One region of the Micromonospora cynarisoli genome, then DNA from elsewhere that is predicted to be linked to it. Evidence: riboswitches for the same ligand, from Rfam matches in the RefSeq annotation. Region 1 holds a riboswitch; each other region holds the start of a gene.
The links. A riboswitch is a leader RNA that binds a small molecule or an ion and turns the genes downstream of it on or off. The one in region 1 is predicted to bind cobalamin.
Positions count from the first base shown of each region.

Region 1 (7,874 bases):
GACCGGCTCAGGACCACCGTCGAGGTCGACCAGGACCTGTTCGACAGTGGACTGGTCAACTCGCTGTTCGCGATGGAGCTGGTGGTCCACCTGGAGCAGACCTTCCAGGTCGCCGTGCTGGGTGCGGACCTGCGGTTGGACAACTTCCGCTCGGTGCGGTCGATGGCGGCCCTGGTACGGCGGCTGCGTGACGACCATGGCCGCTGAACGCCGAGCCGCCGCCTGCGACCTGACCAGCACGCTCGTCGGCGACCGGGCCGGCGCCTGGGACCTGGCCGGTGAACTGCCCGTCGCGGTGTTGCGGGAGCTGGGCCGGCAGGGGACGCTGTGCGCCCAGGTGCCCGCGGAGTTCGGCGGGCTCGGTCTGAGCAGCGCGGACAACGGTGAGCTGACCGCACACACCGGCGGCCTGTGCAGCTCGGTGCGCAGCGTGCAGACCTCACAGGGCATGGCGGCCTGGAGCATCAGCCGGTTCGGGGACCCGGACCAGCGGCGGCGCTACCTGCCCCGGCTCACCGGCGGGCAACTCGCGGCGGTGGCGTTCAGCGAAGCCGACGCCGGCAGCGACCTGGGCGCCATGACCACCCGCATCGAGGTCGCCGACGACGAGGCCGTGGTCACCGGGGAGAAGGTGTGGACCACGGCAGCCACCTACGCCGACCTCATCCTCGTCGTCGGCCGGTTCGGGTCGGGGGCGGCCGTCGCGGTCGTTCCCCGCGACAGTCCGGGGGTCCGGCTGACGCGGGTCCCGCATCCGTCGGGCTGCCGTGCGGCGGGCCACGCCGACGTCCGTCTCGACGCCGTCCGCCTGCCCGGGTCCGCGATCCTCGGCGGCGGGGGACACGATCTGTCGATGCTGGTGACGGCGATGCTGCTCTACGGGCGGATGTCCGTCGCCTGGGGGTGCGTGGGCATCCTGCGCGAGTGTCTGCGGGTGTCGGCCACCCACGTCCGTACCCGGTCCCAGTTCGGCACCGAGCTGGCCCGCCACCAGCTCGTGTCCCGGCACCTCGCCGAACTCCTGGTCGCCGAACAGGTGGCCAGCCGTGCCTGCGAACACGCCAGCAGGTGCTGGGACGACGGTGATCCGGGGCTGGTCGCCGCGGTGGTGCTGGCCAAGCAGGTCAGTGCGCAGAACGCGGCGCGCGGCGCGGCGACGGCCGTGCAGTTGCTGGCGTCCCGGGCCGCCCACGACGGGAGCCCGGTGGCCCGGGCGTACCGGGACGCCAAGCTGATGGAGATCATCGAGGGCACCACCGAGATCTGTCAGCTCATCCTCGCCGACCACGCGCTGGCCACGGCGGGGAGGGCCGATGCCTGACCAACCCGTGAAGTGTCTCGTCTGGGATCTGGACAACACGCTCTGGCGGGGCACCCTGGTGGAGGGCGACGACCTGCGGCTGCCCGACGAGGTGCGTGAGGTGATCACCATCCTGGACGCGCGGGGCATCCTGCAGTCGGTCGCCAGCAAGAACGACCACGACCTCGCGTGGCGGCAACTTGAGCGGTGGGATGTCGCGGAGTACTTCCTCCTGCCGGAGATCGGGTGGGGGCCGAAGTCCGAGTCGGTGCGTCGGATCGCCGACGGTCTGCGGTTCGCGCCCTCCGCCGTCGCCTTCGTCGACGACCAGCCCACCGAACGCGCCGAGGTCGCGTTCCACCTGCCCGAGGTGCGCTGCTACACCCACGAGGAGGTGCCCGGGCTGCCGCACCGGCCGGAGTTCACTCCAGCGGTGGTCACCGAGGACGCCCGGCAGCGACGCCGGATGTACCAGGCGAACGTCCGACGTACGGCCGTGCGACGCGACTTCGCGGGGCCGGATCAGGAGTTCCTCCGCTCGCTTGACCTCCAGCTGCGGATCGACCGGGCGACCGACCGGGACCTCGCCCGGGTCGAGGAGCTGACCCGGCGGACCAGTCAGATGAACGCGACGGGCGTGCACTATTCCGACGCGGTGCTGCGGCGGCTGCTCGACGATGCGGGCCACGAGGTTCTGGTGACCACCATGGCCGACCGGTTCGGTCCGCACGGGGCGGTCGGTGTCGTGCTGCTGGCGCGTCAGGAGGGCGTCTGGCAGGTGAAGCTCCTGGCCACGTCGTGTCGGGTGGTGCAGTTCGGGGCGGGGGCGGTGATCCTGAACTGGCTCGTGGACCGGGCCTTCGCGGCCGGCGTCCACCTGGTGGCCGACTTCCGTCCGACGGAGCGCAACCGGATGATGGAGATCGCCTACCGGTTCGCCGGTTTCACCACCGACCCCTGTGCCTGCACGACACTGTGTGACCGTCCGGACGAGCCGGACACCCAGCATCTGCATCTCGTGCCGACCCCCCGGGACGCGCCCGGCACGATCCGGGTCACCGCCACCGACCTGTTCCCGGCGGGTGGGCGCTGACCTGCCGGTGTGTGGACCGCCCCTGGGACCGGGCCGACCGATCCGATCGACAGTGAACACCGGAGGCCGTAGGTGACATCGACAGCAGACGACAACGCCACCCGGGTCGCGGAGATGTACGACGGGTTCGTCGGGGCGCAGATGCCGGCGAACCTGCACTTTGGCTACTGGTCGGACGACGACGACCAGGTCGACCTGATCGCCGCGTCCGAACGGCTCACCGGCCGGCTGATCGAGCGGCTGACGCCCGCGTCGGGTCAGCGCATCCTCGATCTGGGGTGCGGGGTGGGTGGGCCGGCGCTCGACCTGGCCCGCTCGTACGACGTGGAGGTCGTCGGCATCACGGTCAGCAACGGTCAGGTGGCGGAGGCCACGGCGCGGGCGCAGCGGGGTGGGTTGGCCGACCGGGTGCGTTTCGAGCTCGCCGATGCGATGGATCTGCCCTTCGACGACGCGTCGTTCGACGGTGCGTGGTTCTTCGAGTCGCTGCTGCACATGCCGGACAAGCAGCGGGCGTTGTCCGAGGCGGCTCGTGTGCTCAGGCCGGGCTCGCGGCTGGCCCTGGCCGACTGCTTCCGCCGGCCCGGTTACGACGAGCCGTCGGAGGTCGTCAACCTCGTCGACATCGACGACTACACACCGCTGCTGCGGGAGGCGGGGTTCACGGTGCTCGACATCCGGGACGTCACGGAGCACGTGGTCTTTCCTCCCCCGGCGCAGGAACAGCTTCGGGAGTACATCCGGCTGCACCCTGACATCGCGCGGCTGTACGGCACGAGCATCACCAGCTGGCTGTTCCGGGACGAGCCGGGTGCGCACGACCGTGGCCGGGGTGGATTTCCGGGGTACGTCCTGATCACGGCACAGTGTCGTTGACGGTGGCGGGTCCGGGGCGCTGTGCCGCGCCTCCCCGGCCGGCGGCGGCAGGGCGTAGGATCGCGGGCGGTGCTGGTTCGCCTCTCCCGTGCGCGGGTGGGGCGTCGTAAGAGGGAACCCGGTGGAAGACCGGGACTGCCCCGCAGCGGTGAGTGGGAACGACCGCCGTCAACGAAGCACTGGACCGCACGGTCTGGGAAGCGACGGCCAGTAGGCGACCCTGTGTCACGCCCACGAGTCCGAAGACCTGCCAGCGCTGCGCGTACCGCCGGTACGCGCCGTCGGCGGCCTCTCGGGAGGGCCAGGGCGGAATGCCGGTTACGCCGTGGCGTATCCGTCTTCCTCTCGGGTGGTCGCCGGACACCGCGAGGGAAGGACCACCTGTGACCACCTCATTCGGGCAGAGCACCGTGCTCGGCTATCCCCGTATCGGCGCCCACCGCGAGTGGAAGAAGGCCGTCGAGGCGTACTGGGCCGGCACGCTGGACGGCACCGGCCTGGAGGACGTCGCGGCCGGGCTGCGGGCCGAGGTGTGGCGGACGCTGCGCGACGCCCGGCTCGACGCGATCCCGTCCAACACGTTCTCCTACTACGACCACATGCTCGACACCGCCGTCGCAGTGGGGGCGGTCCCCCGCCGATTCGCCCGGCTCGACCTCGGTCAACTCGACACCTACTTCGCCATGGCCCGTGGTGTCGATGCCGCGCCCGCGTTGGAACTCACCAAGTGGTTCGACACCAACTACCACTACCTGGTGCCGGAGATCGACCCCGACACCGTGTTCGCGGCGGATCCGGCAAAGGCGCTGGACGAGTACGCGCAGGCACGGGAGCTGGGCATCACCACCCGGCCGGTGCTGGTGGGGCCGGCCACCTTCCTGCTGCTGGCCAAGGGCGACGATCCGTTCGCCCGGCTCGACGACCTGGTTGACACGTACGCCAGGATCCTCACCGCCCTGGCCGACGCGGGTGTGGCCTGGGTCCAACTGGACGAGCCCGCCTATGTCGCGGACCGCAGCCCGGCTGAGATCGACGGTCTGCGGCACGCCTACCGGCGTCTCGGGGAGCTGCCCCACCGTCCCCGGATCTTCGTCGCCACCTACTTCGGTGACCTCGGCGACGCGCTGCCGGCGCTGCTGGACACCCCGGTCGAGGCGATCGGCCTGGACCTGGTCGCCGGCCCGGGCAACCTGCGCCGGCTCGCCGCCGCCGGTCCCCTACACAACAAGACAGTCGTCGCCGGGCTGGTCGACGGGCGCAACATCTGGCGCACGGATCTGCGGGCGGCCGTCGCCGCCGGTGCCACGGTCGCCGGGCTGGCCGACCACGTGGCGGTGTCCACGTCCTGTTCGCTGCTGCACGTGCCGGTCGACCTGTCCGCCGAGACCCAGCTCGACCCGCAGTTGTCCGCGCGGCTCGCGTTCGCCAGGCAGAAGGTCGACGAGGTGGTCCTGCTCGGCCGGGCGCTGCGCGACGGCACCACCAGCATGCCGGCCCCGCTGCCGCCCATCCCGCCGGCGTGGCGGCACGACGACGTACGCGGCCGGTTGGCTGCGCTGCGCCCTACCGACCGGCACCGCGGCGACTACGCCGAGCGGGCCGCCCGCCAGCAGGAACGGCTGGGGCTGCCGGACCTGCCGACCACCACGATCGGTTCGTTCCCGCAGACCGCCGAGCTACGCCGGGCCCGTGCCGCGCACCGCGCCGGCACCCTCGACGACGCCGGCTACACGGAGCGGATGCGCGCCGAGGTGGAGCGGGTCGTCCGATTGCAGGAGCGGTTGGGTCTGGACGTGCTGGTGCACGGCGAGCCGGAACGCAACGACATGGTCCAGTACTTCGGGGAGCAGCTCGACGGTTTCGCCGCCACCACGCACGGCTGGGTGCAGTCCTACGGCTCCCGGTGCGTGCGTCCACCGATCATCCACGGGGACGTGGCCCGGCGGACGCCGATGACCGTCGCGTGGTCCACCTATGCCCAGTCGCTGACCGACCGTCCGGTCAAGGGCATGCTCACCGGGCCGGTCACCATCCTGGCCTGGTCGTTCGTCCGTACCGATCAGCCGTTGGCCGACACCGCCGACCAGGTGGCGCTCGCGCTGCGCGACGAGTGTCACGATCTGGAGGCTGCCGGTATCCGGATCATCCAGGTCGACGAACCTGCCCTCCGGGAGACCCTGCCGCTGCGTCGGGCCGACCAGAAGGCGTACCTGGAGTGGGCGGTCGGCGCGTTCCGCCTGGCTACCGGCGGTGTCGCCGACGACACCCAGATTCACACCCACCTGTGCTACAGCGAGTTCGGTGAGGTGATCACGGCAATCGACGCGCTCGACGCCGATGTCACCAGCATCGAGGCGTCCCGGTCGAAGATGGAGGTTCTGGACGACCTGGCCGCGATCGGTTACCGCCGGGGCGTCGGCCCGGGGGTGTGGGACATCCACTCGCCCCGCATCCCACCGCACCACGAGGTGGTTGACGCGCTCCGTCGGGCCGTCGCGGTCGTGCCCGCCCGACGGCTGTGGGTCAACCCGGACTGTGGTCTGAAGACCCGCACCTATGCCGAGGTCGAGGCGTCCCTCCGGCATCTCGTCGCGGCTGCCGCCGAGGTCCGCGGAAGCTGATCGGACTGTTCCGGGCGGATCCACGGTCCGCCCGGAACAGCTCGTCACCCGGCGGGCCGGGTTCTCCGGCCCGCCGGGTGACGAGGCCGGCGTCCGGGGGGAGCGGCTGGGTCGAGGTCGGTCCCACCTCGGCCGCTCAGTGCGGTCGGCCCTCGATGATCGACAGCCAGCCCGGCTCCGGTTTGGCGATGACCCGGGTCAGCCGGAGGCCGGCCGCCTCGAACAGGGCGGCGAACTGCGCCCTGGTTCTCTCCCGGCCGGTGAACGAGGCCAGGATGACCAGGTCGATGCTCTTGCCCGGATGGGCGGCGTCGCCTTCGGGCAGGACGGTGTCCAGTGCCACCACCCGGCCGTTCGGGTTCATGGCCCGCCGGCAGTTGCGCAGGATGCGCACGCACCGCTCATCGTCCCAGTCGTGCAGGATGTACTGCAACGCGTAGACGTCCCCGCCGGCCGGCACCTCGTCGAAGAAGTCGCCGGGGACGGCCGTCCAGCGGTGATCGGCGCCCAACGCGGCGAGGTCGTGTCGGGCGACCACATGGTGCTGGTCGAACAGCACGCCGCGCCAGCCGGGGTGTCTCCTGAGCACCTCCAGCAGCAGGCGTCCCCGGCCGCCGCCGACGTCGACCAGCACCCCGGTGTCCGCGAAGTCGTAGGTGGTGGCGAACCCACGGCTCTCCAGCTGTGAGTACTGCGCCATCCCCGGGTCGAACTCCGCCGCGGCCTCGGGGTTGGCGGCGAGGTAGTCGAACAGTGGACGTCCGAAGATCTGTTCCACGGCGGGCACACCGGTGCTCACGACGCTGCCGAGCCGCCCGACCGGTTGCCAGAAGGTGGGGTTCGTGACGAACACCATGGCCTCCCGCACGGAGCTGGGGCAGTCGCTGCGCAACGCCTCGCCGAGTGGGGTGAGGTGGAAGCGGCCTGCCGCGTCCTCGTGGAATATGCCGCGGGTGGCCAGGAGTCTCAGCACCCGGCGTAGCCCGTCGGCCTGGGTGGCGGTCCGGGCGGCCAGGTGCTCGACCGTGCGGGGGCCGTCGGTGAGGTGGTCGGCGACACCGGTCTGGGCGGCCACCCGCAGGGCCCCGGAGAACACGTATCTCAGGCCCTCGTCGAGCAGGAAGGCCGCTGACTTCTCCGCGTCCATCGCTCCGCCTTCCCCTACCGGTTGCGGCGGTCGGCGTACCCGGCGGGAAGCTGGTGGGGAGGGCGGTCGATGACGGTGTCGTCGTCGATGCCGCGGGACTCGACGAAGGTGATGTCGGCGAACTCGACGACGACGTGTACGGGGTACGTCGGTCCGTCGTCGCGGTACCGGCGCATGAGTTCCAGGTGGTCGTTCTGGAAGAGCACCGTACGTTCCGGGTGTTCGTGTACCCAGTGGGGGAAGAAGATGACGCCACGCAGTCGTCGACGCTCCGGCATGATGGTGACGCACACCGACGTGCCGGTGGGCTCGGTCCACGACACTGCGTAGACGTCGGGCGCGAGGGCCGCCAGGTCGACCTTCTGGTCCTTGACCCACCGCCCGCCGACCATGCCGGAGTGGATCCGGTAGTCGATGGTGTCGGCGTTCTTCACGTACATCTCGTACTGCCATCCGTTGGCGTAGGTGTAGATGAGGTGTCGGCCGACGATTCCCGCCACCTCGACCGCTGTCCGGGTCACTGGTTCCTCCCCTGTGTCGGGGCAGGTCGACGACGGCCACGACAGGTGGGGTGTCGGGGCGGGAGGTCGGCTGCCGGGTGGTCGTGCCGTGACCGGCGGGCGGCGGTGCCGGTCCGGCCGTAGCTGCGACGGTACTGTCGGCTGCGGTGGCAGGGACCAATTCCCGTTGGAAGAAGTCCTGCCCAGGATCGGAGTCCAACCGGACCGCCCGGCGGACGCCGGCTGCGGAGGCGGTACGGGCGGGCGGCGTCAGTCATGACCGACGGCGGGCACGCCTTCATCCGCGCCTGCGGCGCGCGTCGGTCGAATGGTGTCC
Region 1 covers NZ_CP130426.1:302,751-310,624, reverse strand. Annotated here, with positions in the region: gene Q2K16_RS01115 (acyl carrier protein) at 1-207, shown strand, start outside; gene Q2K16_RS01110 (acyl-CoA dehydrogenase family protein) at 197-1,321, shown strand; gene Q2K16_RS01105 (HAD-IIIC family phosphatase) at 1,314-2,393, shown strand; gene Q2K16_RS01100 (SAM-dependent methyltransferase) at 2,466-3,269, shown strand; cobalamin riboswitch at 3,326-3,538, shown strand; gene metE (5-methyltetrahydropteroyltriglutamate--homocysteine S-methyltransferase) at 3,653-5,890, shown strand; gene Q2K16_RS01090 (methyltransferase) at 6,027-7,037, opposite strand; gene Q2K16_RS01085 (phenolic acid decarboxylase) at 7,052-7,558, opposite strand.

Region 2 (7,874 bases), 1.8 Mb from region 1:
CCACCGGACGCCTTGCGGGTCTGCACCTCGAACGTCGAACCGGCCTGGGCCTCGACGAAGTCGCCCGTGGCCTGGAAGTCGTAGAACAGGCCACCGAACGTGTACTGGTGGGTGTCGCCGACGACCGCGGCGATGCGGCAGGCCGACGCCGCCGCCGGCCCCTGGACCGACTCGTTGATGACGACGGCCGGCGCCGGGCTCGACGGGACCGGACCCGGGGGGCCGAAGTTGAGGTTGTTCCGCTCACTGCTGAAGCCGAAGTTCTGACAGTCGGGCTTGACCGGGCTGCCGTCCTCGACGGTCGTCCGGACGTTGAAGCTCGCCTCGGGATTGAACCTCGCCGTGGAGCCGTGGCCGTAGCCGAACACGTTGAACTCGACCTGCGTCCACTCCGAGGCGGGTTCCTGGGGATCCGCTGGTGAAAGGTGGAGGATGCCCGCCCCCGTGGACGAGTAGATCCGTCCCGACCCGTCGTTGAAGGTGACGGTGTCGGTCTCCTGCCCATCGGCCGTCTTCGTGACCGCGCCGTCCAGTCGCAGCGCCGGCCTCGCCATGCTCTGGATCGGCAGGTAGGGAAGCTGGATCGCCTCGGTCTTGCGCGAGCAGTGAGTTTCGGAGTCGTCCGGGGCCTCGGTCCACCCCGGTGGGCACGGCTGGCCCGGGTCCGGGTTGTAGTGCAGCAGCCAGTACTCGACGTAGAGGCGGCTGGGACTGGGATCCGGATTGGGATTGCCGCCCCTGGTGCCGTCGTTGGCGAACACGAACTGCTTCCAGCCCCGGCACAGGCCGGCGGTCGGTGAGCCGTTGCACTCCTGGACCCTGAGGTGGTTGGTGTTGAGCTGAAACGAGTAGCTGCCCGGCATGGTCGGCCCGTCGGTCGGGACGCTGGTCACGCTCAGGTTCTGCTGGTTCACCTTCTCGAAACTGCCGGACGCGCGGGTGATCGGACCGGCACCCGCCGGTCTTCCCGTCACGATCCCGATCCCGCCACCGACGTCCCGCCGTGGAGCCTGTTCGAGGTTCGGGGCCATCGGGGCCGACGGCGGGGCCACACACCCGGTCTCCTGCCACACCAGCTCGGGATACGTTGCGGTGAAACAGCCCTGCGCCGACGGTCGCGGCACCCTCACCATCCTCGCATGCCAGCCCTGAAGATCCCCCTGGGCCGCCGGTGGCCTCTCCTCCCCGCTGGCATGCACCCCCATCCCCAGCAGGACCGCCGCGATCGCGATGCCCACCAGCCCGGACGGTGACCGGCGTTCTCGCGGTAGCAATCTCATCATCGTTCCCTCCCACCGCAGGTGGAATAGCTCGGCGCCCGTCCTCGGGGCGGGCCTCGCCGACGAGCGTCGCGCGCCGTCGGGCCGTACGGGGGAACCCCATACAAACCCATACCTGCCCGCCCTGACCGTTGCATCGACGTACCCGAATTAGCTGTTCGGTTGGTCGGTCACCCGTCGTAGCCACCGGTCGTGGTGCACCGCCTCGGCGAGGGGCCGGCGTCGTCGCCAGCCGTGCCGTTCCAGGTCGGGTACGGCCTCCAGGTGGGTGACCGGCCCGACGCAGAGCCAGGCCACCGGCCGGATGCCGGCCGGCACACCCAGCAGTTCGGCCAGGAACGACTCCCGGTAGAAGGAGACCCATCCGACGCCCAGCCCCTCGACTGTGGCGGCGAGCCACAGGTTCTGGATGGCCAGGCAGACCGAGTAGAGGCCGGCGTCGGCGATGGCGTGCCGCCCGAGCACCGCTGGGCCCCCGCGCTGCGGGTCGTACGTGACGACGATCGACAGCGTCGACTCCAGCACCCCGTCGATCTTGATGCGCGCGAACCGTTCGGCCGCCGCACCGTCCAGGGTGGCGGCGAACGTGGCCCGCTCGGTCTGCACGTGCCGGTGGAACCGGCGGCGGACGGCAGGGTCCCGCACCAGGACGAAGTCCCACGGCTGGGAGTGGCCGACGCTGGGCGCGGCGTGCGCGGCGTCGAGGATCCGGTGCAGGGTGTCGGCAGGCACCGGCTCCCCGGTGAACTGGGCCCGGACGTCCCGGCGGCGGTGGATGGCGTCGTAGAGTTCCACAGGCAGGCTCCCGCTGCGCTCGGCCCACCCTCGACGGATGGGCGGTCGACGCGAGGCCGGTCTTCGGACTCCCGGATCAACGCCGACCCGTCCGCCTTCCCAGCCGTACGGCCAGTGGCTGCGCTCCTCGCGCCTGGACGGTCGCTCCCCGGTCACCGCGGCGGGCCCGTGCCGGATTCACACCGGCTTCCCGATTCTCCCCGCACCGCGGGGCACCTCGCACGATCATGCCGCCGCCGATGCTAACCCGCGTCGCCGGGCCTGGTCGCTGTCTTCTTGCGCGGGGCGTTGAACGCCAAGGCCCACGCCTGTAGCCTGCTCACCCCTCGCCCCGGTCATCTGACCATCACCACCCCGCCGGCGACACCCCTCACCACCCGGGGACAAGGATGGCCGCCGCCACGAGCAGGAACGTCGGCCACGTCGCAGCCGTGCCGAGCAGAACCGCCGACCTGACCCGGCTCATCTCCAACAGCCCCCAGAGCACGAACGCCCCCACGACGCCTCTGACAAGCTCTGACAGGCGACCAGGCGAGTGGTCAGCACCGCACCGGCACGGCCAGGAGCAGCCGACGTCGGCGTCGCGGGTGGCGGACCCTCGCTCATCCGGCTCCGCCCACCTGAGGATCAACGGCGGTCACGACACACTGTGGGCAGCCGGTTCCACCAGCGTCCTCGCGACGTTCGGAAGGCAACCGGTCAGGGCTGGAGGTTCTCCAGGTCGGTGAGCAGCTTCGGGTGGGTCGGCGTCCAGCCGAGGGTCGCCCGGGTGTGTGCGCTCGACGACGGCTGATCGGCGGCGAAGATTTCGCCAAGCGGGCCGAACGTCTCCTCGGGCATCTGCTGCACCGGCAGGCCGAGCCGCCGCCCGATGACCTCGGCGATATCCCGCACCGCGTCGCCCTCGTCGTCCACCGCGTGCCAGGCGGTGCCGGCCGGCGCGTTCTCCAGGGCGAGCCGGAACAGCACGGCGGCGTCGACCGCGTGCACGGCCGGCCAGCGCTGGGTGCCGTCGCCCGGGTAGCCGGAGACGCCCGACTGCCGGGCAAGCTGGGTGAGCAGCCCGGCGAAGCCGCCCTCGCCGTGGTTGTGCACCGTGCGGGGCAGCCGGATCGATGAGCTGCGGACACCCTGAGAGGCCAACGCCAAGATCGAATTTACGGTACGCCCGCGGCCCCCGACCGGGCCCTCGAGCGGCAGCGGGTCGTCCTCGGTCGAGAGCCGGCCGGCCACCCAGGGCGTGCCGGAAACCGTCACGAGCGGACGGTCACTGCCGATCAGTTCCTCGCCCAGAGCGGTGAGCGCCGCGGTCTCCTCGGCGACCGCCGCGGCCACCGCCTCGGGGCTGCTGAAGTCATTGCTGAAGGCGAGGTGGATCACGCCGTCGGAGCGGGCCGCGCCGGCTCGCACGACGTCGAGGTCGGCCAGGCCGCCCCGGAGCGTCTCGGCGCCGGCTGCCTCGGCAGCCTTGGCCGAGGTGTCGGAGCGGGTGAGCGCGAGCACCCGGTGCCCGTGTGCGAGCAGTTCGGCGACGACCGCCGAACCGATCAGCCCGGTGCCGCCGGTGATGAAGACCTGCATGGACGCTCCCGAAAGTGATGGGACTCTTGTCCCGTCACCGTAGCACGTGACGGGACAAGAGTCCCATCACTTATGATGGACGACATGGCACGTTGGGAACCGGGAGCACGCGAGCGGCTGATCGTCGCCGCCGTCGACCTGTTCGCCGAGCGGGGCTACGACGCCACCACGGTCGCGCAGATCGCCGAGCGGGCCGGCGTCACCAAGAGCACGTTCTTCCGGCACTTCCCCGACAAGCGCGAGCTGCTGGCAGCCGGGCAGGAGACGCTGAGCCGGCTGCTGGCGGAGGGCATCACCGAGGCGCCGGCCGACGCTACCCCGCTTGAGGCGGTCGCGGCCGGCCTGCAGCGGGCGTCCGACGCGATGGGCCCGCTCAACCGCGAGATCGGACCCCGACTCAAAGCGGCAGTCGCGGCGAGCACCGAACTGCAGGAGCGCGACGCCCTCAAGAGCGTGAGCATGGCCGCCGCGATGACCGCCGCCCTGACCGCCCGCGGTGTCCCCGACGCGGCCGCGGCACTGGCCGGGGAGCTGGGCTTGCTCGCGTTCAAGCGGGGCTACGCCGAGTGGGCCGACACCGACGCCGACCACGGGCTGGCCCGCTACACGCTGGCCGCCCTGAGCGAGCTGCGCGCGGTGACCGCGACACTCGGCTGAGCCGGCGTGCGGATCTCGGGCCGGTCTCCGGCCCTGCGCGTCGGGCACCGGCCGGCCCGCCGAACCGGCCAGCCATGAGCAGCAGCACCGGCCTTCCTGCGGACCGCACAAGGTCGGCGACCCGGCGGGAGGTGGGCCGACCAGGCAGCATACGATCGATTTCCCTACCGACCAGGTAGGGTTTCAGGTCCCTGGGTGGGCATCCTTGGAGGCTAACGGTGAGTGGAACACCCGCGTCGAAGCAGTCGGCACCGCTGCGAAAGCTCGGCTTCCTGACCATCGGCCTGTTCGACGAGGCCGACCCCCGCACCGGCCACGAGGCGACACTCCAGCTCATCGAGTTGGGCGAGCAACTCGGCTTCGACAGCACCTGGGTACGCCACCGCCACCTCCAGTACGGCATCTCCTCACCGATCGCCGTCCTGGCGGCGGCCTCACAGCGGACCCGGCACATCGAGCTCGGCACCGCGGTCATCCCGCTCGGCTGGGAGAACCCGCTGCGGCTGGCCGAGGACCTGGCCACGGTCGACATCCTCTCCGGCGAGCGCCTGAACCCCGGGGTGAGCGTCGGCCCACCGATGCACTACGACCGGGTCCGCCGATCGCTCTACCCGGACACCGCCGAGGCGGAGGACTTCAGCTACACGCGGGTACGACGGCTGCTCGACCTCGTTCGCGGTGAGCCGGCCAGCGACGTCGAGGGCTTCGAGGGTTTCGAACAGTTCTCCCGCCGGGTGCAACCGCACTCCCCCGGCCTGGCCGCCCGGATGTGGTACGGCGCCGGCAGCCTCCACTCCGCCCGCTGGGCCGGCGAGCAGGGCATGAACCTGCTCACCAGCAGCGTGGTCAAGGCCGAGGAGTCCACCGACTTCACCGAGATCCAGCTCTCACACATCCGGACGTTCCGCGCCCACCACCCCGACGGCGGACGGGCTCGTGTCTCACAGGGACTCGTCGTCATCCCCACCGACACCGCCACCCCGACCCAACGTGCCCGCTACGAGGAGTACGCCCGGCAACGCACGCCCCGAACCGCGTCACCCCAGGGTCCGGCCCGGATGATGTTCGCCCCCGACCTCGTCGGCCCGTCGGAGCTGATCGCCGAACGACTGCTCGACAACGTCGCGTTCCGCGAGGTCGACGAGGTTGCGTTCGCCCTGCCCTTCACCTTCACGCCTGCCGACTACGCGCAGATCCTCACCGACATGGCGACCCGGCTCGGCCCCGCGCTCGGGTGGCACCCCAGCCGCTGACGCGGGCCGGCCAGGTTGAGCAGGGAGCCCACTGCCCGGCCTGCGTCGCAGGTCTCTGGTCCGGATTCTCCCCGCGCGGCCCACGGAACAGGGTGGACTGCCTCCGGTCAGCCGTAGTCTGTGTTCGTGAGCGACACCGACCGGGAGACTCTCCGTACCGTCTTCGGGCAGGACGCCGCCCGCTACGACCGCGCCCGGCCCGGCTATCCGGACCGGCTGTTCGACGATCTGGCGCGAATCGCCGGCCTCGACGCCGGCGCGCGGGTGCTGGAGATCGGCAGCGGCACCGGCCAGGCCACGCGGGTGCTCGCGGAACGCGGTTACGCCGTCCACGCCGTCGAGCTGAGCGCGGAGATGGCGGCCGTCGCGGTCCACAATCTGCGTGGCCTCCCGAACGTCACGGTCGAGGTGGCCGCGTTCGAGGAGTGGGTGGCCCCGGTGACGCCGTTCGACCTGGTCCTCGCGGCTACCGCGTTCCACTGGATCGACCCGGACATCCGGGTGGGCAGGGCGGCGGACGTGCTGCGGCCGGGCGGCACCCTGGCCGTCATCCACACCGAGCATGTGGCGGGCGGCACCGAACGGTTCTTCGTCGACGTGCAGGGCTGCTACGAGCGGTTCGACCCGAGAACGCCGCCGGGCCTACGCCTCACGCCGGCCGCCGACCATCCTCGCGACTCGGCGGAGATCGACCAGTCCGGACGTTTCGGTCCGGTCGAGTTCCTCCGGTACGAGTGGGAGCAGTCGTACACCACCGCAACCTACCTGGACCTGCTGATGACCTACTCCGGCACCCGCTCGCTTCCGCAGCCCGACCGCGACCGCCTGCTGGCCTGCATCGGTGGCCTCATCGACCGTGCGCACGAGGGTGTCGTCACCAAGCGGTACCTCACGCAACTCACCCTCGCCCACCGGGTGTCCTGACACCTGCGCTACGACCGGCCGGCATGCTGGCCGGAGTACCGGCCGCTCAGCCAGCACCTGCTGGCCATGCTCGACACCGCCGCCGAGTACGGCGACCACGGGCACCTGGCCCCGCTGGCGGATGCCGCCGCCGGTGTGGCCAGGGCCTTCAACCACAGCGGCGAGAGCGGGGCCGGCGGGAGGCGCCTCAGCGGAGCGGCTGGGCACCGATGACGGACAGCATCTGGAGCTTCTCGTAGCTCTCGCTGCCGGGAACGGCGGTGTAGACCATCAGCGAGTGGGCCTGGTCCGGGTCGACCAGCCGCTGGCAGTTCAACTCCAGCGCGCCGACCTCAGGGTGGACGAAGTGCTTGACCCCGTGCGGACGTACCCCGATCTCGTGGTCGTCCCACACCCGGCGGAACTCCTCGCTGGCGGCCAGCAGCAGTCCGGCCAGGTACGCCGCCCGCGACTCCGGGCCCCGGAGGGTGACCAGCTGACGTAGCCCGGAGACGTACATGCGGGTCAGGAAGGCGTGCTCGGTGGGCGCGTAGAAGCGACGGACGGCGGGGTCGGTGAACCACCGGTAGCCCGCGCTGCGGGCCGGCCCGGTGTAGCGGGTGGTGTCACCGGTGAGCGCGACGCCCATCGGGGACTGCCGCAGGGTCTCGCCCAGCTCGGTGACGATCTCGGCGGGGGTGTCGTCCAGCCGGTCCAGCACCCGCAGCAGACCGGGACTGATGTGGTCGTTGGAGGTGCCCCTGGGGGGCGGTTGGTGGCCGGCGAGGCGGAACAGGTGGTCGCGCTCGTCGATCGACAGGTGCAGGCCCTGGGCGATCGAGGCGAGCATCCGCTGCGACGGTTGCGGGCCGCGTTCCCGCTCCAGCCGGGAGTAGTAGTCGGTCGACATGTGGCACAACCCGGCGACCTCCTCGCGGCGTAGCCCGTTCGTCCGGCGGCGCTGCCCACGGGGCAGTCCGACGTCCTCCGGTTGCAGGGCCTCACGCCGGTTACGGAGGAACTCCGCCAGCCCACTGCGATCGATCACGACGCCTCCCTCCGGGTACCGCCATGTTTCTACCGGCCAGGGGAGGACGTAGCCACGCCCCGCCGATCCCCCTTTCCGGCTGCGGGTCCGCCGAGGGTGGGATCGGTAGGCCGTGGTTACCGCCCCGCTTCCGACCGACGATCGACGGCGTGACCCGATGACCGGAGCACCGACGACGAAAGCAGAGCCGATGCCACGTACACCTGTCGACATCAGCGTCCCCGACCTGACCGGAAAGCTGGCCGTGATCACCGGCGCGAGCGACGGCATGGGCCTGGGCATGGCCGCCCGGCTGGCCGCGGCCGGCGCAGAGGTGATCCTGCCCGTCCGCAACCCAGGCAAGGGCGAGGCCGCGAT
Region 2 covers NZ_CP130426.1:2,118,464-2,126,337, forward strand. Annotated here, with positions in the region: gene Q2K16_RS08655 (hypothetical protein) at 1-974, opposite strand, end outside; gene bluB (5,6-dimethylbenzimidazole synthase) at 1,431-2,075, opposite strand; cobalamin riboswitch at 2,113-2,310, opposite strand; gene Q2K16_RS08665 (SDR family oxidoreductase) at 2,775-3,656, opposite strand; gene Q2K16_RS08670 (TetR/AcrR family transcriptional regulator) at 3,741-4,313, shown strand; gene Q2K16_RS08675 (LLM class flavin-dependent oxidoreductase) at 4,532-5,566, shown strand; gene Q2K16_RS08680 (class I SAM-dependent methyltransferase) at 5,693-6,490, shown strand; gene Q2K16_RS08685 (helix-turn-helix transcriptional regulator) at 6,678-7,517, opposite strand; gene Q2K16_RS08690 (SDR family oxidoreductase) at 7,708-7,874, shown strand, end outside.
Region 2: it holds a riboswitch for cobalamin, as region 1 does, so the genes downstream of both, bluB (5,6-dimethylbenzimidazole synthase) here and metE (5-methyltetrahydropteroyltriglutamate--homocysteine S-methyltransferase) in region 1, are expected to answer to the same signal.

Region 3 (7,874 bases), 1.6 Mb from region 1:
TGCAGGTACATCGAGGACAGCTTGCCGATGGTCGGCGCGCTGAGGAACAGGTTCAGCGACTGCGACTGGTCGATGTACGGCGCCCGCGCGGCGGCCAGGTCGATCAGCGCCCGCTGCGGCAGCTCCCACGCGGTACGGAACAACTCCCGCACCTCGGCGGGCAGGTCGACGATCCCCTGCACCGAACCCTCGGCCCGCTTGATCTGGTCGCGGATCTCCGACGTCCACAGCCCGCGCGCCTTCAGCTCCCGCACCAGGTACGTGTTGATCTGGAGGAACTCCCCGGACATGGTCTCGCGCTTGAACAGGTTGGACACCTGCGGCTCGATGCACTCGTAGCAGCCGGCGATCGACGCGATCGTGGCGGTCGGGGCGATCGCCACCAGCAGCGAATTGCGCAGGCCGTGCGCCGCGATCCGGGTGCGCAGCGCGGCCCACCGCGCGGTCTGGGTGGGTTCGACCCCCCACAGGTCCGGGTGCAGGTCACCCCGGGCCGCCCGGGTCTGCGCGTACGCCGGGTGCGCGCCGAACCGTTCGGCCAGACCGGTCGACGTCTCCAGGGCGGTCAGGAAGATCTCCTCCTGGACCCGGGTGGACAGCTCCCGGGCCCCGGCCGAGTCGAACGGCAGCCGCAGCGCGAACAACGCGTCCTGAAGCCCCATCAGCCCCAGCCCGACCGGCCGCCAGCGCGGGTTCGACGCCGCCGCCTGCTCGGCCGGGTAGTAGTTGATGTCGATCACCCGGTCCAGGAACACCACCGCCGTCCGGACCGTCTCGCGCAGCCTGTCCCAGTCGACGCCGTCGTCGGTGAGGTGCGCGCCCAGGTTGACCGAGCCGAGGTTGCACACCGCCGTCTCGGTGTCGCTGTTCACCTCCAGGATCTCGGTGCACAGGTTGGACAGGTGGATCGTGTTGCCCGGCACGCCCGTCTGGTTGGACAGCCGGTTCGCCGGGTCCTTGAACGTCATCCACCCGTTGCCGGTCTGCGCCAGGGTGCGCATCATCCGCCCGTACAGGTCCCGGGCCCTGACCGTGCGGACCGCCTTCTTCTCGGCGACCCGGTACGCCGCGTCGAACTCCTCGCCGTACAGGTCGGGCAGTTCGGGGGCGTCCGACGGGTCGATCAGTGACCACTCGCCGTCGGCCTCGACCCGGCGCATGAACTCGTCGGGGATCCAGTTGGCCAGGTTGAGGTTGTGGGTCCGCCGGGCCTCCTCGCCGGTGTTGTCCCGCAGTTCCAGGAACTCCTCGATGTCCGGGTGCCAGGGTTCCAGGTAGACGCAGGCCGCCCCCTTGCGCCGGCCGCCCTGGTTGACCGCCGCCACCCCGGCGTCGAGGGTCTTCAGGAACGGCACGATCCCGTTCGACCGGCCGTTGGTGCCCCGGATCAGCGCGCCCCGGCCGCGCACCCGCGACCAGGAGATGCCGATGCCGCCGGAGAACTTCGACAGCTTCGCCACCTGGTGGTAGCGCTCGTAGATCGAGTCCAGTTCGTCGCGCGGCGAGTCGACCAGGAAACACGAGGACATCTGGGTGTGCCGGGTGCCCGAGTTGAACAACGTCGGGGAACTCGGCAGGTAGGCAAGCGACGACATCAGCCGGTAGAACCCGACCGCCTCGTCGGGTGTGGTGGACAGCCCGCAGGCCACCCGCAGCAGCCAGTACTGCGGCGTCTCCACCACCAGCCGCGACTGCGGGTGCCGCAGCAGGTAACGGTCGGCCACCGTACGCAACCCGAAGTACTCGAACCGCAGGTCACCGGCCGGGTCGACGGCGTCGTCGAGCTGCCGGGCGTGCCGGGCCACGAACGCGGCGGTGTCGTCGGCGATCAGGCCGAGGCCGTGGGCGTACCGGATGGACTCGCTGAAGGAGGTGACCTCCTGCCCGCGTACCTCCTCGTCCACGTACGCGGCCAGCAGCCGGGCCGCCAGCCGGGAGTACTGCGGTTCCGTGCCGATCAGCTCCGCCGCCGTCTGGATCGACAGCTTGTCCAGCTCGGCGGTGGTCGCCCCGTCGTAGAGGCCGCTGATCGTTTTGGTGGCGACCCGCAGCGGGTCGACCTCGTCCAGGTCGGTGGCCCACCGGGCGACGGCCGTGACGATCCGGTTGACGTCCACCGGTTCGGTGTCGCCGTCGCGCTTGCGTACCCGCATCGCCGGCCGGCGTGGCTCCGCGCCGTCGACGTCGGACGGTGGGCTCTGCGCTATGTTCGTCATGACCTCTCCTCGCTGTCACCGATGGCCGTCGGACGCGGGAGAACGCCAACGGGCACGGCACGGCGGCCGGCCCGGGTGCTGGCGTCGGTCGTCCCGCGCGACCTCCGACCGCCGCGCGCAGCAGCGCACGGCGCACTGGCAGGTCTTCGGACTCGCGGGCGTGACCGGGTACCGGTCGCCTACTGGCCGTCGCTTCCCGGACCTCGTGGTCCAGTGCTCGATGACGGCTGTCGTTCCCACTTACCGCTGCGGGGCAGTCCCGGATTTCCACCGGGTTCCCTGTTGCCTCGACCGGACCACGGGGCCCGGTCGAACCAGCTGCGTGGCACACCATATATGGCGTGGATGGGGGAGAGGCAACACTAGATGTCGCGTCGGCGTGTCGGATAACTCTCATCCGACCGGCCGGTTGCCCGCAGTGACGTCAGCAGCCGCAGCGCGTCGGCGTCGGCGCTGCCCGGCTCGGCGGTGAAGACGAGCATGACCGGGCCGGGATTGCCCGGCAGTGGGTAGGTGTCCCAGTCCAGGACGATGTCACCGACCTCGGGGACCTGGAAGGTCTTGGTGCCGTTGACCGACCCGCGCACGTCGTGCCGGGACCACAGCCGGCGGAACTCGGCGCTGCGGATGCTCAGCTCGCCGACGACGGCGGTGGCCCGGGGGTGGGTGGGGTCCGTGGCGACGGCGGCGCGCATCATGCCGATGTAGTCCATGGCCTGCTGCTCCCAGGCCGCGCAGCGCCGCAGCGGGGTCGCCGCCTCGTCGAACATCAGCAGCAGCATGTTGAGCCGGTCCGGCGGGTAGCCGGCCGGGTCGCCGAGCAGCGCCACCGCCCACGTGTTCCAGGCGAGCAGGTCCAGGTGGCGGCCGAGCACCACCGCCGGGGTGTCCATCACCCGCAGCAGCCGCCTGGTGCTCTCCGGCACCCGCTCCGGGCCGTGGTCGACCCGGGCGGGCACCGGCCGGCGGGCGGCGCGGGCCAGGGCGAACAGGTGCCGGCGTTCCTCGTCGTCGAGGCCGAGCGCCGCGGCGAGCCCGTCCAGCACGTCGTCGGACGGGCGTACCTCCCGGCCCTGCTCCATCCGCTGGTAGTAGTCAGTGCTCAACCCGGCCAGCAGCGCCAGCTCCTCGCGGCGCAGCCCGGTGACCCGGCGTCGCCCGCCCGGCTCCAGGCCGACGTCGCGGGGGTGCAGCCGGCCGCGCCGGGCACGCAGGAAGTCACCGAGTTCACGGGCGTACGGGTGGGTCATGTCGCCAGTGTGGCGCGGCCCGGACCGGCGCGGGTAGGTCTGCCGGACCTAGGCAACCGGGTACGACCGGTGCCGCCCGGCCGGCCCCTAGCGTCGGCGGTCCCACCCGACCGTCAGGGAGCAGCAGATGACCTGGACCACCGACCACATCCCCGACCAGCACGGCCGCACCGCCGTCGTGACCGGTGCGAACTCCGGCCTCGGCCTGGTCACCGCCACCGCCCTGGCCCGCCGGGGGGCGCGGGTCGTGCTCGCCGTGCGCGACACCGCCGCCGGCCGGCGGGCCGCCCGCCACATCGGCGGCGACGTCGAGGTACGCGAACTCGACCTCGCCTCCCTCGCCTCGGTACGGGAGTTCGCGGCATCGCTGGCCGCCGACCGCCCGGTGCTCGACCTGCTGGTGAACAACGCCGGTGCGGTGTTGCTCGGCCCGCGCCGGACCAGCGTCGACGGCCACGAACTGCACCTCGCCACCAACCTGCTGGGGCACTTCGCGCTGACCGGTCTGCTGCTGGGCAACCTGGCTGCGGCGCGGGCGGCCCGGGTGGTCAGCCTCAGCTCGATCACCCACCGCAACGCACACCTGGACTTCACCGACCTGATGGGCGAGCACGGCTACCGGGGCGCCGGCGCGTACGGCCGGTCCAAGCTCGCCACCACCGTCTTCGGCATCGAACTGGACCGCCGGCTGCGCGCCACCGGATCGCCGGTGCTCAGCGTGCTGGCCCATCCCGGTGTCACCCGCACCAACCTGACCCCCCGGGCCTGGTCCCACCAGGGCCGGCGCGGCCTGGTGATCGCCCGGCTCGGCCTGCTGGCCACCCAACCGGTCGAGCAGGGTGCGCTGCCCCAACTGCGCGCCGCCACCGACCCGCAGGTCCACGGCGGTCAGTTCTTCGGCCCGGCCCGGTTCTTCCAAACCCGGGGGCCGGTCACCGAGGTGCGGGCCAGCCGGGAGGCCACCGACCCCGCCGTCGGCCGGCGGCTGTGGACGGCGGCCGAGGAACTGACAGGCGTCCGCTATCTCTGACGCACGGCCGCATTAGCATGGCTGCGGTCGGTGACGGCGGTGGAGACGAGGCGACATGGGATGGCTCGGGCGGGTGCTGGGCGGCGGGGGCCGGCAGGTCCAGGACGATCCGGTCCGGCAGGCGGCGCTGTCGGCCGAGGTGCGGCAGCGCTTCGGCGCGCACCTGGCCGTCCGCCCGGCCGACCAGGTGGCGGCGATGGTCCGGCTGCTCGACGACGGCGACGGCCTGGCGGTGGCGGCGTCGATCGTCGGTGAGTTCGCCGACGCGGCCCACGCGGACCTGCTGGCCCAGACGGCGGAGCTGTACCGGCGTACCGGCCAGCGGTTCCCGGTGGACCGGCGCAACTACCGGCCACTGTGGCGCGAGGCCGGTGGCCGGCTGCACTGGCCGTTGTTCGCGCTGCCGGGCGGCCTGCACCCGTACGTGCACGTGGCCGCCGCCACCAGTGTCGTCGGCACCCGGGCGGCGCAGTTCGTCCGGGCCACCGACCCCCATCCGCTGCTCGCCCGCCTGTTCGAGGTGCTCGACCTCACCACCTGCGGCTGGGAGTACGGCCGGGTGCGGGTGGACCACGACGGGGCGTCGCTTGTCGGTCGGCTGATCTCGACCACCCGGGACGTCCGGGCGGCGATGAAGGAACCCCCGCCGCTGCCGCCGTCGGTGCGGGAACTCATGCGCACCAACCGGACGGTCGACGTCTTCGACCTCACCGGCGACCGGGTGGTCGGCACGATCAACGTGGGCGGCGAACTGCGGCCGGCCCTGCTCACCTGACGTCGCCCGGGGTGGACGCCGTCGGCGTCCACCCCGGGCTGCCGGTCAGTGGTCACCCGGGCCGACGGACACGGGCCGGGTGACCGTTCAGGCCACGCGGTGCGGGGCGAACCCGTTGGAGCAGTCGGCGATGGTGACGCTCTGCGAGAAGCGCAGCGCGTCCCGCCGGGCCCACCCGTTGATCCCGGTGCTGGTGTTACGGACGAAGAACCAGAGGTCACCGGTGAGCGTGGCGCAGTGGACGTCGATGTTCTGGTTCGGGTATCCCTGGCCCTTGGGCTGGCAGTCCTGGTGCGGGTAGGCGCGGATGAAGGTTCCGTCGCCCCAGGAGATCCCGCCCCCGTTGTACAGGTCCGGGTGCTGGCCGTGGCCGTCGCAGTGTGCACTGGCCGGGCTGGCGGGTATCAGGGCCAGCACCGAGCCGCTCACGGCGAGCGTCAGCGCGGAGGCGATGGAGAGGAGCCGAGATCGCATGGAAGTCCCCTGTCGATAGGTGACGATCACTGTCCACAGAGGATCGCACGGGTCGGGTGCGACCGCACGGCGAACGGTCCCCACCGGGGCGACGCCGGCCCGACCCACGGCCCCTCGTCAGCCGAAGAGCAGGTCCAACTGGTGGTCGAGGGCGGCGGTCGCCCGCGCCGGGGTGTACTGCCCGCCGACAGGTACACCCCCAGCCCCTCCACCAGCGCCAGCAGCCCCGCCGCGGCGTCCGACGCCGCCTCCGCCCGGCCGGCGACCGCCTCCGGCAGGGTGCGCAGCGGCAGCCGGGGCTGCGGGTCCCGGGCCGAGCGCCGCGACCGCCGCCGCGACCCGGCCCCGGTCACGGACGACGGACAGCGCGAAGGCCATCATCTCAATGTAAAACGACCCGGCCGCGCCCGGAACCGGTGGCAGGCGGGCGGGACGGACGGCGGCGGTGGGTTCAGCCCCGGGCCGGGACGACGATCGGCAGTCGGACGGTGAAGGTGCTGCCCCGGCCGAGAACGCTGTCGACGCCGATCGTGCCACCGTGCGCCTCGGCCAGCTTGCGGGCGATCGACAGCCCTAGCCCGCTGCCGCCGGTGCTGCGAGTGCGGGAGTCGTCGGCCCGCCAGAACCGCTCGAAGATCCTGGCCTGGTCGGCGGCGGCGATACCGGTGCCGGTGTCGGACACGGCGATGGTGAGCTGGTCGTCGCGTACCTCCAGGCGCACGACCACCGAACCGCCCGCCGGGGTGTGCCGCACCGCGTTGGCGACGATGTTGCCGACGATCTGGCGTAGCCGGGCGCCGTCGACCGCCATCTCCACGTCGGCGCCCACCGAGGTGCCCAGCCGGACCCCGGCCGCCTCGGCCGCGCCCCGGTGCGCCTCGACGACCTGCTCCAGCAGGTCGGCCACGAAATACGGTTCACGGTGGATACGCAGGTCACCGGCGTCGGCGGCGGCCAGGTCACGCAGGTCGTCGATGATGTGTTGCAGCAGCAGCGCCTCGTCGAGCAGCAGGGTGAGCAGCTGTGTGTCGAGCTGCGCCAGGCCGTCCTGCGCGGCCTCCAGCCAGCTGCGCATGTTGGTCAACGGCGTCCGCAGCTCGTGCGCCACGTCGCTGACCATGCTCCGGCGCAGCGCCTCGGTCTGCTCGCGTCGGGCGGCGAGATCGTTGAGCGCGGTGGCCAGCATGCCGATCTCGTCGCGGGTGGTCACCGGCACCCGGGCCGGTTCGTCCATCGGCTGCCGGGTGGCGTCGGTGAGCGCCCGCAGCGGCCGGACCAGTCGCCGCCCGACCAGCACGGTGATCAGCACGGTGGCCACCAGCACCGCCCCGGTCACCTGGGCGATGCGGACCACGTTGGCCCGGGACAGGTTGAACACCGGTTCGGCGCCGCCCTGCGTCTTGTCGGTGACGAACAGCAGCGCCGGTGGCGCCACGTACGCCCGGAGCTGGGTCGTCCGGGCCTGCTGCAGGCAGCCGGCGATCTGCTCGTCGAAGCGGTCGTCGCGGCTCGGTACCGCGGTCCGGTCGGCGCGGATGTCGACCCGGGTCGGTGCGCCCAGCTCCCTGAGGCAGTTCTTGGTCAGGGTCTCCAGCTGGGCGATCCCGGCGGCCTCGCTCGGCATCGGGCGGGTCAGCTCGTCGGGCAGGCAGAACCCGACGATGCCCCGGTCCTTCGGGTCGCTCACCTGCACCGAGGCGCGACCGGCCGGGTCCACCACGACCCGCGCGTCCGCCCGGGACTCGGCACGCACGCAGCCGAGCTGCCGCTCGGCCATCTCCCGGGTGGTGCTGCTCTCCCGCTTGGTCAACCGGTACGGTCCGACCGCCCGCGGATCGACCCGCTCGGTCCCGCCGGTCAGGCCCAGGTCGACCTGCAACGGGTCGACGGTCGCCGACGGCCGGGCCGTCTGCAACGACGGGCCGTCAGGCGCGGAGTCGGCGATCACCTGCCGGTCCGGGGTCATCAGGGTGATCCGCCGTTCGAGCCGGTCGGCCCGTTCGGTGAGCACCGCGTCGACCCCGGTCCAGTCCCGGTGGGTTGCCGCGTGGTCCAGCAGCGTGTCGTAGATGCTCTTGTCGTCGGCGAGCGAGCGGCCCTGCTCCTGGCGGATTGCCCTGGTGGTCGAC
Region 3 covers NZ_CP130426.1:1,924,628-1,932,501, reverse strand. Annotated here, with positions in the region: gene Q2K16_RS08040 (ribonucleoside-diphosphate reductase subunit alpha) at 1-2,216, opposite strand, end outside; cobalamin riboswitch at 2,337-2,551, opposite strand; gene Q2K16_RS08035 (helix-turn-helix transcriptional regulator) at 2,579-3,466, opposite strand; gene Q2K16_RS08030 (oxidoreductase) at 3,594-4,496, shown strand; gene Q2K16_RS08025 (hypothetical protein) at 4,552-5,271, shown strand; gene Q2K16_RS08020 (hypothetical protein) at 5,359-5,745, opposite strand; gene Q2K16_RS08015 (hypothetical protein) at 5,772-6,098, opposite strand; gene Q2K16_RS08010 (sensor histidine kinase) at 6,197-7,874, opposite strand, start outside.
Region 3: it holds a riboswitch for cobalamin, as region 1 does, so the genes downstream of both, Q2K16_RS08040 (ribonucleoside-diphosphate reductase subunit alpha) here and metE (5-methyltetrahydropteroyltriglutamate--homocysteine S-methyltransferase) in region 1, are expected to answer to the same signal.

Region 4 (7,874 bases), 1.1 Mb from region 1:
CCAGCGCCTCGATCAGGTCCACCGCGTCGGCGGCGGTGACCGCCGGCCCGTCGACGACGTCGGTCAGCGCCGCCGGCACCGCCGCCCGCGCCCCGGGCTCGGCGAGCAGCGCCTGCTCGTCGAGGCCGTAGCCGGCGGCGAGGGCCTGCCGCAGGCCGGGCAGGGCGCGGCTGCCGCCCCACACCTGCGGGGCGCGCAGCACGGCCAGGACGAGGTTGACCCGGGCCTCACCGGTGGGCACCCCGGCCAGGACGTGCAGCCCGTCGCGGATCTGCACGTCCTTGACCTCGCACAGGTAGCCGTCGAGGTGCAGCACGAAGTCGTCGAAGTCGTCGGCGGCGGGCATCGCCTCGGTGTGCAGGTCGTGGTGGAGTTCGGCGGCGCGCACCAGCTCCCAGATCTGCCCCCGGACCACCGGCACCTTCGCCGGGTCGAGGGCCTGCACGGTGGCGTACTCGTCCAGCAGTTGTTCGAGTTTCGCCAGTTCGCCGTAGGTCTCGGCGCGGGCCATCGGGGGCACCAGGTGGTCGACCACCACGGCGTGCGCCCGCCGCTTGGCCTGGGTGCCCTCGCCGGGGTCGTTGACGATGAACGGGTAGACCAGCGGCAGGTCACCGAGGACGGCGTCGGGGGCACAGTCGGCGGCCAGGCCGAGGCCCTTGCCGGGCAGCCATTCCAGGGTGCCGTGCTTGCCGAGGTGCACCACCGCGTCGGCGCCGAAGCCGCCGTCGCCGACCGGCGCGGCCAGCCACCGGTACGCGGCGAGGTAGTGGTGGCTGGGCGGCAGGTCGGGGTCGTGGTAGATGGCGATCGGGTTCTCGCCGAAGCCGCGCGGCGGCTGGATCAGCAGGGTGACGTTGCCGAACCGCAGCCCGGCCAGGACGATGTCCCCGTCGTCGGTGTAGAGCTGGCCGGGTGGCTCACCCCAGTGTTCCCGCATCCGGTCCCGCAGGTCGACCGGCACCTGGTCGAACCAACGCCGGTAGGTCTCCCCCGGCACCCGGGCCTCGGCGGCGGCCAACTGTTCCGGGGTGAGCCACTCGACGTCGTGGCCCCCGGCGGCGATCAGCGCGTGGATCAGCGCGTCCCCGTCGGTGGGCGGTGGCGCGTCGCCGAGGTGGTATCCGTCGGCGGCGAGGGCGGCGAGCAGGCGGACCGCCGAGGCGGGGGTGTCCAGGCCGACGGCGTTGCCGACCCGGGAGTGCTTCGTCGGGTAGGAGCTGAGCACGATCGCCACCCGCTTGCCGGAGTTGGGCAGGTGCCGCAGCCGGGCCTGCCGGACGGCGATCCCGGCGACCCGGGCGGCCCGCTCGGCGTCGGCGGCGTAGACCGACAGCCCGTCGGCGTCGATCCGTTTGAACGAGAACGGCACGGTGACGATCCGGCCGTCGAACTCGGGGATGGCCACCTGCATGGCCGCGTCCAGCGGGGACAGCCCGGCGTCGCTTGCCGCCCACTGCTCCCGGGTGCTGGTCAGGCAGAGCGCCTGGATCACCGGCACGTCGAGGGCGGCGAGCGCGCCGACGTCCCAGGCGTCCTCGTCTCCCCCGCCGGAGGCGTCGGCGGCGACCGTCCCCCCGGCGGCGAGGACGGTGACGACGAGCGCGTCGCAGCGGGCGAAGAGGTCCAGCGGCCCGTTGCCGGGGGTGAGCCCGCGCAGCGAGCCGCAGAAGATCGGCAGCGGCTCGCCGCCGGCCGCGTCGACCGCGTCGGCCAGGGTCTGCACGAAACCGGTGTTGCCGGCCAGCGCGTGCGCCCGGTAGAACACGATCCCCACCGTGGGCCGCCCGCCGTCCTGCCGCCCGGCCGCCGGGTCCGCCTGGTCGACCGTGGTGGTCGGGCGGCGGTGGTCGAGGATGCCGTACGGCGGGGTGGGGGTGGGCGGGTCGAAGCCCTCACCGGTGAGCAGGACCGTGTCGGACAGGAACCGGGCGAGCTGGGCGAGGTTCTCCGCACCCCCTTCGACCAGGTAGGACAGCGCTTCGGTGGCCACCCCGGAGGCCACCGTGGAGGCCGCCATCAGCTCCGCGTCGGGCACCGCCTCGCCGCCGAGCACGATCGTGGGGACCCCGGAGCCGAGCACCGCCGCGAGGCCGTCCGGCCACGCCTGCCGCCCGCCGAGCAGCCGTACGACGGCCAGGTCGACCCCGTCGAGCAGGGCCGGCACGGCGGCCACGTCGACCCGGGTGGGGTTGGCGAGGCGGTAGTCGGCGGCGCTGGCGCGGGCGGCGAGCAGATCGGTGTCGGCGGTCGACAGCAGCAGGATGCGCACGTTCAGCTCCGGAGAGTGACGTCCGGCTCGACGACGGGGCCGGGCCGAGCGGGGCGGGAGGGACGTCGGTCAGCGGCGGAGGTACGACGCGCCCCGCCGACGGCGGGGCACCCGGACCGTCCGTCAGCGGTACGTGGCAGGCCGACCGCCCCGACGACGGCCGGGGACGGCGGAGGGGGTGGGGGCACGCGGCGGCGCGGGCTCGACGGCGATGCGGGAATCACCGACCGTCATCGGGTCGGCAGTGACGCTGCGCGTCATCGGGGTCCTCCTCGGGTGTCCACGCCCTGGGGTTCTCCGACGGCCGAAGTATCCTGGCTCCCGGATCGACGCTCACCCCCGGCCTTCCAACCGTGCACGCACGGTCGTGACCCACGAGGGGGGATCGCTCCCCGGTGACAGTGGCGGGACCGCGTCGGAGTCGCACCGACTTCCTTCACTGCCGTCAGGCCGCGAATGCTGCCACACTCCTCACCCCGAGGTCAACGGCGGCCAACGGCCCCACGACGGCACCGATCGACCCCCGTGGCGAGGCCGCCGGCCACCCGCCCGAGAGGGTCCGCGTCCGCCCACCGGCCGGCGCGGAGCTGGTCCGGACGGCCCGTTGCCCGGTGGTCGGGACACCTCTCCCGGACGCTGTCGGGCTGAGGGGTCAGCGGAGGCGACGCTCGGGGTGGGCCCGGTTCCAGGCCCGCATCCGCTCCGGGTATCCGGTCTTCGCCGCCTCGTAGAGGGGCACCGCGTGCCGGTGGGCCAGTTTCGCCGCCGTACGGGGGGAGCCGGTGCGGCGGCGGATCCACTCCCCGTCGTGCGCGATCGCCACCACCGTGGTGTCGGTGGCGGTCGTCTCGGGTTCGAGATAGAACTCCACCCCCCGGTGGGCGGCCACGAAGTCCGCCAACGCGGTCAGGTCGTCCCGGGTGGCCTCCCGGTCGAGCTTGGTCGGGATGCCCTCGTCGGCCCGGGGCCGCCGGCTGAACCAGCCCATCTGCCCGTTCCTCTCCTCGGCGTCCCTCCAGTGGAGCACCCCCACCTGGGTGGGCGCTGCGAGCCCGGTGACAGCCGGCTGAGCGGCCCGTTCACCGCCGGTCGAGGGCGGCCGGTTCGTCGGGGGTGGGACGTAGAACGCGGCGGCGGCACCGGGGAACGGCCGCGCACCCGATACCGGCGGGGCCGACGCCTGTCAGTTTTCCGGTACCGGACCGGCGGAGTGCTGCGGGCCGGTGCCGGCCGGCGGACGGGTCGCCGGCACCAGCGCCAGGGTGGGGATCAGCAGCACCGGCACCACCAGCAGGGCGTGCAGGATGCCGATGTGGTCGCCGAGCAGGCCGAGCAGCGGCGGGCTGGCCAGGAACGACGTGTAGCCGAGCACCGCGACGACGCTGACCCGGGCGGGGGCGCGTTCCTCGTCGTCGGCGGCGGCGCTCATCCCGACCGGGAAGCCGAGCGACGCGCCGAGCCCCCAGAGGACCACGCCGACGACGGCGAGCGGCCCGGAGCCGGCCAGCACCGCCAGCAGGGAGCCGGCGGCGGCCAGCAGGATCGTGCCGATCAGCACCGGCACCCGGCCCCAACGGTCGATGGCCACGGTGCCGGCGGTCCGGCCGATGGTCATACCGGCGACGAAGACCCCGAAGGCGGCGGCCCCGGCGGCCTCGCTGACCCCGTAGCCGTCGACGAAGGCGACCGCCAGCCAGTCGTTGGCGCTGCCCTCGGTGAACGCCATGACCAGCACCAGCGCGCCGATGAGCAGGGTGCGCGGCTCCCGCCAGGCCGCGAGCAGGCCACCCCGGCGGGTCGACGCGGCGCCGTCGGCGGTCGAGGCGGCCGGGGTGGGCAGGAAGTTGCGCGCCCCCAGCAGGGTGCCGCCGAGCACCACCGCCGCCAGCACCGCCAGGTGCACGGTGATCGGCACGCCGAGCCGGGCCGCGCCCGCGCCGAGCCCGGCGCCGGCCACCGAGCCGAGGCTCCAGGCGGCGTGGAAGCGGGGCAGGATGGTGCGGCCGAGCCGTTTCTCCACCGCCGCGCCCTCGACGTTCATCCCCACGTCGCAGGTGCCGGAGCCGTAGCCGAGGGCGAACAGGCCGACCGCGACGCCGGGCAGCGAGCCGAGCGGTGCGGCGACACCCACCCCGACCAGCCCGACCGCCACCAGCACGGTCGAGGTGGCGACGGTGCGGGCCGGCCCGAGCCGCTGGGTCACCAGGCCGGCGGTGGTCAGCGCCAGCACCGCGCCCCCGGACATGGCCAGTAGCAGCAGTCCGAGCCGGCCGGCGCTGAGCCCGAGCGCGTCGCGGACCGCCGGGATCCGGGAGAACCAGGTGGCCACGGCGAGGCCGTTGAGGGCGAAGACCACCGCGACACCGTTGCGGGCGGCCCGTACCACACCGGGCGGGACGGTTCGGTTCTCGGTCGCGGTGTTCACGGCGCGCGGTCCTCTTCCTGTGGCGTCACTTTCCCGTGTGGCCGTTCCCCCGGCCCGGTGTGTCCCGGCCGACCCCGACGTCCCACCGCTTGATCTCACACCGCTTTCGTCACGGCCACAAGCGCAATGTGCTCCTTACCGCAGCGGCACGGCCGGACGACGATGGCGCGGCACCGGTCGGCGAGGCCAGCCTGCTGCTCGCCCAGCCCTGGCTCCTCCCCACCGCCACCGGCCTGCGGTGGGGCGCGATGTGCCACCGACCGGTATGCCTGTCCACCGCTGGGGTGCCTGCCCTCCCGCTACCCCGGCGGTCGACCGGGCCCCCGCGACGACGGGCCGCCCGGATCCCGCAGCAGTCCCCGCTCACGGTCCGCTCAGGACACGTGGGCCAGGTAGGCGTCGATGGTGGCGGTGAGGATGTCCGGGCCGGGGCGGGACCAGAGCGCCGCCTGGAACACCTCGACCTCGACCGGCCCGGAGTACCCGGCGGCGTCGACCGCCTCGCGCAGCCGGCGCAGCTCCACACAGCCCTCGCCGGGCAGCGCCCGACCGAGCAGCACCCCCTCCGGCAGCGGGGTCACCCAGTCCGCCGCCTGGAACGCGGCGATCCTCCCGCCGGCCCGGGCGATCTGCGCGTACACCGTGTCGTCCCACCAGACGTGGTAGGTGTCCACCACCACGCCGACCACGGCGGGGTCGAACCGTTCGGCGATGTCGAGGGCCTGGCCGAGGGTGGCGACGACGCACCGGTCGGCGCTGAACATCGGGTGCAGCGGTTCGATGGCGAGGCGTACCCCGGCTGCCGTGGCCTCGTCGACGAGCGCGGCGACGGCGTCGGCGACCTGCCGGCGGGCCCCGTCGACGTCACGGCTGCCCGGTGGGAGTCCACCGGAGACCAGCACCAGCTCCCGGGTGCCGAGGGTGGCCGCCTCCTCGATGGCCCGCCGGTTCTCGTCCCACCAGTCGGGGGTGGTGAAGAACCCGCCCCGGCACAGTGAGGTGACGGTCAGCCCGGCGGCGCGGACCAGCTTGGCGGCCCGGTCGGGCCCGTACTCCTGGACGGGTTCCCGCCACAGGCCGATGCCGGGCACCCCGGCCGCCGCGCAGCCGGCGACGGCCGCCTCCAGCGGCCAGTGCTGGGCGGTGGCCTGGTTGAACGAGAACCGTTCCAGCCCCGGCGTCGCCACCACCCGGGCCGCCTCGTCGGGCGGTCTCGGGCCGGCACCGGACGGCGTGGGGGCGGTCACTGGGCCACCCCGGCCACGGTGAAGTAGGCCCGGGCCCGCGCGGCGGCCAGGTCGGCGTCGGGCAGCAGCCCGGCGGCGTCGGCGAGGACGAGCAGCCGGGCCAGGTGCGCCGGGGACCGGCCGGACTGCTGCCCGGCCAGCATGGTGAAGTGCTCCTGGTGCCCGGCCAGCCAGGCCAGGAACACGATGCCGGTCTTGTAGAACCAGGTCGGCGCGGCGAACAGGTGCCGGGCCAGCGGCAGGGTCGGGGCGAACACCGCGTCGTAGCGGTCCAGGTCACCGGCGTCGAGGGCGGCGAGCGCGGCGGCGGCGGCCGGCGCGATGGCCGCGAAGACGCCGAGCAGGGCGTCGGAGTGGCCCTGCTCGTCGCCCCGGATCAGCTCCGGGTAGTGGAAGTCGTCACCGGTGTAGAGGCGCACCCCGGCGGGCAGGCGGCGGCGCAACGCGACCTCCCGGTCGGCGTCGAGCAGGGACACCTTGATCCCGTCGACCCTGCCCTGGTGCTGTTTGACCAGGTGCAGCACCGTCTCGGTGGCCTCGTCGAGGTCGGTCGAGCCCCAGTAGCCGGTCAGCGCCGGGTCGAACATGTCGCCGAGCCAGTGCAGCACCACCGGCTGGTCGGCGGCGGTGAGCAGGTCGTCGTACACCCGCAGGTAGTCGTCGGGGCCGGTGGCGGCGGCGGCCAGGTGCCGGCTGCACATCAGCACCGGGCGGGCGCCGGCGGCGGCGACGTCGGCGAGCTGCTCGGCGTACGCCCGGGTCACCTCGATCACCGTTGCCGGCCCGGGTGGGAGCTGGTCGGTGGCGACCCCGGCGACGATCCGGCCGCCGACCGCACCTGCCTCGGCGGCGCTGCGCCGGATCAGCTCCCGGGTGGCCGGATAGTCCAGGCCCGCACCGCGCTGGGCGGTGTCCATCGCCTCGGCCACCCCCAGCCCGTACGACCAGAGGTGCCGCCGGAAGGCGAGGGTGCGGTCCCAGTCGACGGCGGCCGGGGCGCCCGGGACGTTCTCCGCGCGCGGGTCGGCGACGACGTGCGCCGCCGCGTACGCCGTCCGGGTGGTCGACGGGCCGGCGGGGCGTCCGTGGCCCGCGCCCCCGCGTAGCCGGTGGGTGCCGCCGTCGGGCAGCCGGACGACGGCCGTCACCGGGACAGCTCCGGCACCTCGACCCGGCGGCCCTCCCGGGCCGAGCGCAGCCCCAGCTCGGCGAGTTGCACGCCGCGTGCGCCGGCCAGGAAGTCCCAGCCGAACGGGGAGCCGGTGACGACGTGCCGCAGGAACGCCTCCCACTGCACCTTGAAGCCGTTGTCGAACTCCTCGTTGTCGGGCACCTCGGTCCACTGGGCCCGGAAGTCCTCGGTGGCGGGCAGGTCGGGGTTCCACACCGGTTTGGGGGTGACCGCCCGGTGCTGGACCCGGCAGCGGCGCAGCCCGGCGACGGCGCTGCCCTCGGTGCCGTCGACGTGGAACTCGACCAGTTCGTCGCGGTGCACGCGGGTGGTCCAGGACGAGTTGAGCGCGGCGATGATCCCGCCGTCGAGTTCGAAGATGCCGTACGCGGCGTCGTCGGCGGTGGCCGGGTAGGGCCGGCCGGCCTCGTCGACGCGCTGCGGGACGTGCGTGGCGGCGACGCAGGTGACCGCCCGGACCGGGGCGAACAGCTCCTCCAGCACGTACTGCCAGTGCGGGAACATGTCCATCACGATGCCGCCGCCGTCCTCGGCGCGGTAGTTCCATGAGGGGCGTTGGGCGGGCTGCCAGTCGCCCTCGAAGACCCAGTAGCCGAACTCGCCCCGGACGGAGAGGATGCGGCCGAAGAACCCGCCGTCGATCAGCCGCTTGAGCTTGCGCAGCCCGGGGAGGAAGAGCTTGTCCTGGACGACGCCGGTGCGGATGCCGGCGGCGTCGGCGGCCCGGACCAGCTCCCA
Region 4 covers NZ_CP130426.1:1,423,745-1,431,618, forward strand. Annotated here, with positions in the region: gene cobN (cobaltochelatase subunit CobN) at 1-2,272, opposite strand, end outside; cobalamin riboswitch at 2,580-2,709, opposite strand; gene Q2K16_RS05990 (hypothetical protein) at 2,925-3,260, opposite strand; gene Q2K16_RS05995 (MFS transporter) at 3,456-4,697, opposite strand; gene Q2K16_RS06000 (sugar phosphate isomerase/epimerase family protein) at 5,072-5,869, opposite strand; gene Q2K16_RS06005 (dihydrodipicolinate synthase family protein) at 5,941-7,092, opposite strand; gene Q2K16_RS06010 (Gfo/Idh/MocA family protein) at 7,089-7,874, opposite strand, start outside.
Region 4: it holds a riboswitch for cobalamin, as region 1 does, so the genes downstream of both, cobN (cobaltochelatase subunit CobN) here and metE (5-methyltetrahydropteroyltriglutamate--homocysteine S-methyltransferase) in region 1, are expected to answer to the same signal.